Regions from separate parts of the Flavonifractor sp. An9 genome, predicted to be linked through region 1. Evidence: riboswitches for the same ligand, from Rfam matches in the RefSeq annotation. Region 1 holds a riboswitch; the other holds the start of a gene.
The links. Region 1 has a riboswitch for cobalamin ahead of cbiD (cobalt-precorrin-5B (C(1))-methyltransferase CbiD). Riboswitches for the same ligand answer to the same signal wherever they lie in the genome.

Region 1 (3,222 bases):
GGCGCTGTCATAGACCTGGCAGCCCTCCTTTTTATAATCCAGCAGGGCGGGGTTCACCAGGGAACCGGCATAGATGATGACATCCGCCTCCCCCAGCAGCTTAGCTCCCCGCACGGTGATGAGATCGGCCCCACCGGGGCCCGCGCCGATGAAATGTACCATAATCGAAACTCCTATCTGTATCGGCGGACGGCCGTAAAAGTCGCCCCTACGATTGATGTTGATGCAGAGCCAGCAAGTTTTCAGCCCCTGTTGTCTTTCCCAGCAGTCCGTACTGGTTGGAGAAGAACACCGCCTCAATGGCCAGGTCGGGCCCGGCCCGGTGGTGCAGCACCTCCTCCAGAGCCTGGGCGATGGAGGCCATCACCGGCTCCAGCAGCCCGTCCTCTTTCAGCAGCTCTACCCCGGCATCGGTGGTAGGGCAGGCAAAGAGGGCTTTCAGCAGCGCCGGGCTCCCGCCCGCCAGGGCAGCGTGGGCGGTGAGGGTCTCCCGCCGGCCATCGGCCACCTTGGAGTGGGTGTTCATGTTCCCCGCCGCCACTTTAATCAGCTTGCCCAGGTGGCCCACCAGCAGGAAGGATCGGAAGCCCAGCCCGGCAGCGTGGTCGATGGCGTGACCCAGATAGTTGCTGCAAGTGCAGCGATGGGTCAGGTCCAGGTCCAGAGTCCCCTCCGCGAAGGAATCCCCGTAGTTGCCGGGGGTGACCAGCAGATCGGTCACGCCTGCGGCTTTGGCTATATCCTGCTCCAGGTAGAGGGAGTCAATGAGGGCGGCCTCGCTCATGGGGCGGACGATGCCGCTGGTACCCAGGATGGAGATGCCCCCTTCAATACCCAGCCGGGGGTTGAAGGTGTGGGCGGCCAGCGTCTCTCCCTCCGGCACCGAAATGGTAATGGACAGTCCGCCGGTATAGCCCGCCCTGGCCATCTCCTCCTCCGCCTGGTGCCGGATCATCATCCGGGGGGTGGAGTTGATGGCAGCTGCGCCTACCGGCTGGTCCAGTCCGGGCCGGGTCACCCGGCCCACGCCGGTACCGCCGTCGATGGTGATGCCGGGGGTGTCGGTCTTTTCCGCCCGTGCGAAGATCAGGGTTCCGTTTGTCACATCCGGGTCGTCCCCGCCGTCCTTCCGGACGGCGCAGCTGGCCCAGCCGGTTCCGGCGGACTGTTCCAGCAGTTCAACCTCCACCGCGATCCCCGCAGGGGTATCCACCCGCACTGCGGGCAAAGCCTCCCCGGTAAGCAGCAACCGGACTGCCCCGGCTGTAGCGGCGGCGGCACAAGTGCCGGTGGTATAGCCGCAGCGCAGCTGCTTGTTCCCCACCGGGATATATAGTTCCAGCACCAGACCGCCTCCTTCGACACAAAAAGGCCCTCCCCAGCTTTGGGGAGGGCCTTTTTCAATGAAAAAATGCCGCACCTCTCCACCTCAGAGCTACGCAATACGGTATCCCTGCAGCGGGTCTCCTGGCTTGCGTTTCCTCCTCCGGCGCACCTTCTCAGCCCCACGGGCCAATGGTATTCGCGCCTTCGTCCACGCTTACAGTAGAGGTAAGACTGCGCCGGATTTGCACCGGCTTCCCCTTTCGCGGCACTGCCACAACTGCGGATACGATTCAATTCTCCGCTCATTATATCAGGACGCAGAGGAAAAGTAAAGGTAATTTCTTGTCATATGAGCGCACAGGGCGGTTCCCATACCATGACAAAATTGGTCAATTTGACCCCATGGCGTTCCACCTGCTGCTCCCGCTCCACCCGCCAGCCCCGGTGTTCAAAGAAGGGCCGGGCGGTAAGAGAAGCATGGGTCAGCCGGGCGCCGGGCAGGCCGTCGCACAGGGCGGTGGCAATCCCCCGGCCCTGGAGATCCTTATGGACATAGAGCCGGTCCAGGTAGCCGTCGTCGGCCAGATCGGCAAAGCCAGCCACCATCCCGTCCCACTCCGCCACCAAAGTAGTGTGGGCCTGAAAGGAGGCATCCCAGGCCGCCAGATCCACCTGTCCGTCGGCCCAGGCATCCAGCTGCTCCGGGGTGTAGTCCTGTCCGCACACTCCATGAACCGTCTGATAAAAGAGCTCCGCCAGAATGGGGCAGTCCGACGGACGGTAGGGCCGTACCGTCAGACTCATGTGCGGCGCCTCATATGTCTGGCCTTGTCCCACAGCAGGGCGCCGTACTGACATACCTTCAGCAGCACGTTCATCACCGGGTAGGACAGGCACAGGAACACCACCAGCACCAGGAAGGACTGAATCGTCAGCTGGCTCAGGCCAAAGCTGGCCCCGAACCAGATGATGGCCACCGCGGAGGAGGCGCTCATGGCGATCATCAGCACCCGCCGCTTCCAGTCGAAGGGCTTACATACCTGATAGAGCACCAGCAGGCCGATGACCACCAGCAGAATGGTGGACATGGTGGACAGCTCGTCGGTGGTGAAGCCGAACACCAGATAGAAGGCCTCCAGCCCCAGCACGATGATCAGGTCGGTAAGGCCGCCGGGCAGGGCTGCCCGGAACACGTTGGTAAGAAATTTTCCCTTTACCAGGGCGTGGTTGGGCTCCAGAGCCAGGAAGAGGGAGGGCACGCCGATGGTGACGGCGCTGAGGAAGGAGATCTGCAGCGGGGTCACCGGGTAGGGGAAGGTGGCGAACAGGGAGATGATGGACAGGAAGAAGGAGAAGATGTTTTTCACCAGATAGAGGGCGGCAGCCCGCTGGATGTTGTTGATGACCCGCCGGCCCTCGGCCACCACCTTGGGCATGGCGGCAAAGTCGGAGTTGAGGAGCACCAGCTGGGCGGCGTGGCAGGCGGCCTCCGCGCCGGAGGCCATGGCAATGCCGCAGTCGGCGTCCTTCAGGGCCAGCACGTCGTTGACGCCGTCGCCGGTCATGGCCACGGTGTGGCCCGCCCGCTGAAGGGCCTGGACCAGCTTGCGCTTCTGGTCGGGGGTGACCCGGCCGAACACGGTAAATTCCCGCACCGCCCGGTCCATGTCGGCATCGGAGTGGAGGGTGGCGGCGTCCACATAGCGGTCCGCCCCCTGGATGCCCGCCTGACGGGCCACCTCGGCCACCGTCACCGGGTTATCGCCGGAAATGACCTTAACGGCCACCTTCTGCTCGGCAAAGAACTGGAAGGTCTTGGGCGCCGATTCCCGCACCCGGTTGGACAGCAGCACCAGGGCCATGGGGCACACCCGCCGGGGGTCCAGCCCCTTCTGG
Region 2 (3,222 bases), on a different contig from region 1:
GCGGGGCCAGTATCTGGACACCGTGGTGGCTGAGAGCGACCGGATGGCGGCCCTGGTGGGGAGCCTGATGGACCTGGCCCGGCTGGAGAGCGGCGGCAAGGTGGAACGGGAACCCCTGGATCTGGATGCTCTGGTGGAGAATGGTGCTGCACGGCTGTCCCTGCTGGCAGAGGAAAAGAACATTGAACTGCGTACTCAACTGGCCCCGGCATCCATGCTGGGGGACCGGCTGCGGTTGGAGGAAATGGTGGACAATCTGGCGGACAATGCCCTGCGCCACTGCACCCCCGGCGGCGCGGTGACCATTTCCCTGGCCCAAAAGGGACGGCGGATCACGCTGACCGTGGACAACGACGGCCCCGTCATCCCGCAAAAACATCTGGACCGCCTGTTTGAGCCCTTCTACCGGGGGGATGAGGGCCGCAGCCGGGCGGACGGAGGTACCGGTTTGGGCCTGGCCATTGTCCGGGCGGCGGTGGAGGCCCATGGAGGACGCTGCTGGGCGGTCAACCGGACGGGGGGCGTGACCTTTACGGTGGTGCTGCCCGGGTTGCAATCGAAAACATGATGTGGTATCATTTCCTCAACAAGGTAGAAACGATTGTGAGGGAGTACCATGGGATATAACCGTCCTGAGTCCAAGTGGCTGGCACGGGATGCCATGCGGGGGGCCTATCCCCACCCCATGCTGGTAACGCTGGTGTATGTGCTGCTGACCGGTGTACTGAGCAGTGTGGTGCTGAATTTTGTATCTGAGCCTTTTCAGGCTGCCTATTTTTATCTAACAGAGACCAACTATGAAGTGGAAGAGATCCTGACCGCCATTTTTACCCCCCAGCGTATTACAGTGATTCTGGTCATGGAGCTGCTGCTGGCGCTCTATAGCTGGGTGATGGATTACGGATATACCTCCTATAGCCTGCGATTGGCCCGGCGGGAAGGGCCCAGCTACCGCAATCTGCTGGATGGCTTTTATACGATAGGACGGGCACTGGCTGTGAATTTCCTGTCGGCCCTGTTTGTGTTCCTGTGGGGGCTCATCGGTATGGCGGTCTATGTGGGCTTTGTGTTCCTGGCCTATCTAATGCACAGCGTCACCCTGATCCTTGTTGGCGCTTTGATCATGCTGGTTTGGATGATTGCCATATCCTATCGTTACCGGCTGGCGGTCTACTTTCTGCTGGACCACCCGGAGATGGGCGCCCTGGAGGCCATTGGCCACAGCCGCAGCGCCATGCGGGGCAATATCATGGCACTGTTCGTACAGGACCTGTCCTTCCTGGGATGGCTGATTTTGTCTCCCTTCACCCTGGGTATTCTGAGCCTGTGGATCGGCCCCTATATGGGGGCGGCCAATGCCAATTTTTATAACTGGGTGGTGTATGGAGCCTTTCCTCAGCGTCCTCAGCCCGGCGGGTGGAACGGACCTTACGGCGGGATGTAACCAAAGTAGGCATTGTATTTTCGGACGAAGATGATATAATAGAAACAACAACTGAATCCAATCAGCGGTTGGTAGCTATCCGTCCTCAGAGGCGGAGCTTTCAATGGGAATGCGGTGCAAGTCCGCAGCAGCCCTCTCTACTGTAAGGATGACGAGCGCTCATAAGGTCACTGTCCGGGTACGGATGGGAAGACGGGCGTAAGGTTGAATCCAAGCCAGGAGACCAGCCAGCCGCGACGGTAACGCGCATATTCGGCGGGGAAATGGCGCGTGACAGCACAGGCGTTTGAGCTGATGAAAAAAGAGTTTCCCGTCCGGGAAACTCTTTTCTTTTGCTATGGTCTGGGCCATAGATGTCCCCGCCGGAATCCATTTGCAGCGGCAGGGAGGTAGTAAAGCTATGGAACGGACCGGAAAGAACAGATTGTCCCAGCGGGAATTGAATGGATATCGTCAGTGGCTGGCGGAACTGGAGGAGGAAATGGCCGATACGCCCGGATTATCTCAGCAGCTGGATGGAGATCTTACCCTCTATTTTTCCCCGGAATGTCCCATTGGCAGACAGGTGTATACCAGCTTTTCCGACGAAGAACTATTGGAGTCACTGGTGGAGACCATGGAGGGGCGCAATGGTTCGCCCCGTCCGGAGCGGTTGCTGTGCGTCTACCGCTGGTATCTGGAAAAGCGCTTTGGTTCCCTCCATCATGCCTGTTGGCGGGCACGGGGCCGGAGCCGCCAGCAGGCGGCAGAGCGCATGTGGCCGGCGGACTGGCCCGAGCGGGTGGACACCCTGCCCTTCCTGAAGCGGTGCGCGTCCCGGGGTATATGCTTGGATGAGGATGCCCGACAAACACTGGGGGAGTACTGCGCGGCGGTCCGACGGACAGGTCAGCCTCCCTGCCGGGAGGAGCTGCCCGGGGAGCTGGATGTATTGTTCAGACAAGTGGGCTGCACCTGGCAGACCGGACTGGAACTGCTGGGTATTCCTGCGCTGAGCAAGTCCGTGCGCCGACATATGCGGCGCTATTGGGCGCGGAATGTTAGCCATGCCTGAAGCCGGAGGGGAAGGACCTTCCTAATACCGCCGTCTCAGAAGGATCTATATCCTGCTGGCTTCTGCCGAGGGGTATTTGACCTCGGCGCACATAGCGGTCACCATTGTGAGGTGACCCGGCGGGCTTTTCTCTTGTATGGGACGGAGAAAGCTGGTATACTATATCCTGAGATTTTATGTCCGGGAGTACCGGACAGCAGGAGGTCCTTTCATGAAGCTCATGGTCATTGACGGCAATTCCATCATCAACCGGGCCTTTTACGGAATCCGGTTGCTTACCACCAAGGACGGCACCCCCACCAACGCCGTCTATGGCTTCGTGAACATCCTGCTCAAGCTGATAGACGAGGAACAGCCCGACGCCCTGTGCGTCACCTTTGACCGAAAGGCCCCCACCTTCCGCCACCTGGCCTATGAAGGCTATAAGGCCCAGCGGAAGGGGATGCCGGAGGAGTTGGCGGCTCAATTGCCTATCCTGAAGCAGGTACTGGAGGCCATGAACATCCCTCGCTATGAGATGGATGGCTGGGAGGCCGACGACCTCATCGGTACCATCTCGGTGAAGGATACCGCCGCCGGGTGGAATACCGTCATCGTCACCGGCGACAAGGACTCCCTCCAGCTGGTCACCGATACCACCCGGGTGAAGCTGGTGTCCACCCGTATGGGCCAGACCACCACCAAGGAGATGACCCCCGAGGCCTTCCGGGAGGCCTACGGCTTT

Region 2: it holds a riboswitch for cobalamin, as region 1 does, so the genes downstream of both, B5G40_RS09675 (hypothetical protein) here and cbiD (cobalt-precorrin-5B (C(1))-methyltransferase CbiD) in region 1, are expected to answer to the same signal.

What each region holds. Positions count from the first base shown of each region.
Region 1 is NZ_NFHC01000003.1:157,366-160,587, forward strand. It holds gene cobM (precorrin-4 C(11)-methyltransferase) at 1-162, opposite strand, end outside; gene cbiD (cobalt-precorrin-5B (C(1))-methyltransferase CbiD) at 209-1,345, opposite strand; cobalamin riboswitch at 1,440-1,623, opposite strand; gene B5G40_RS03745 (GNAT family N-acetyltransferase) at 1,672-2,124, opposite strand; gene B5G40_RS03750 (cation-translocating P-type ATPase) at 2,127-3,222, opposite strand, start outside.
Region 2 is NZ_NFHC01000013.1:34,357-37,578, forward strand. It holds gene B5G40_RS09665 (sensor histidine kinase) at 1-568, shown strand, start outside; gene B5G40_RS09670 (DUF975 family protein) at 617-1,444, shown strand; cobalamin riboswitch at 1,497-1,691, shown strand; gene B5G40_RS09675 (hypothetical protein) at 1,845-2,498, shown strand; gene polA (DNA polymerase I) at 2,710-3,222, shown strand, end outside.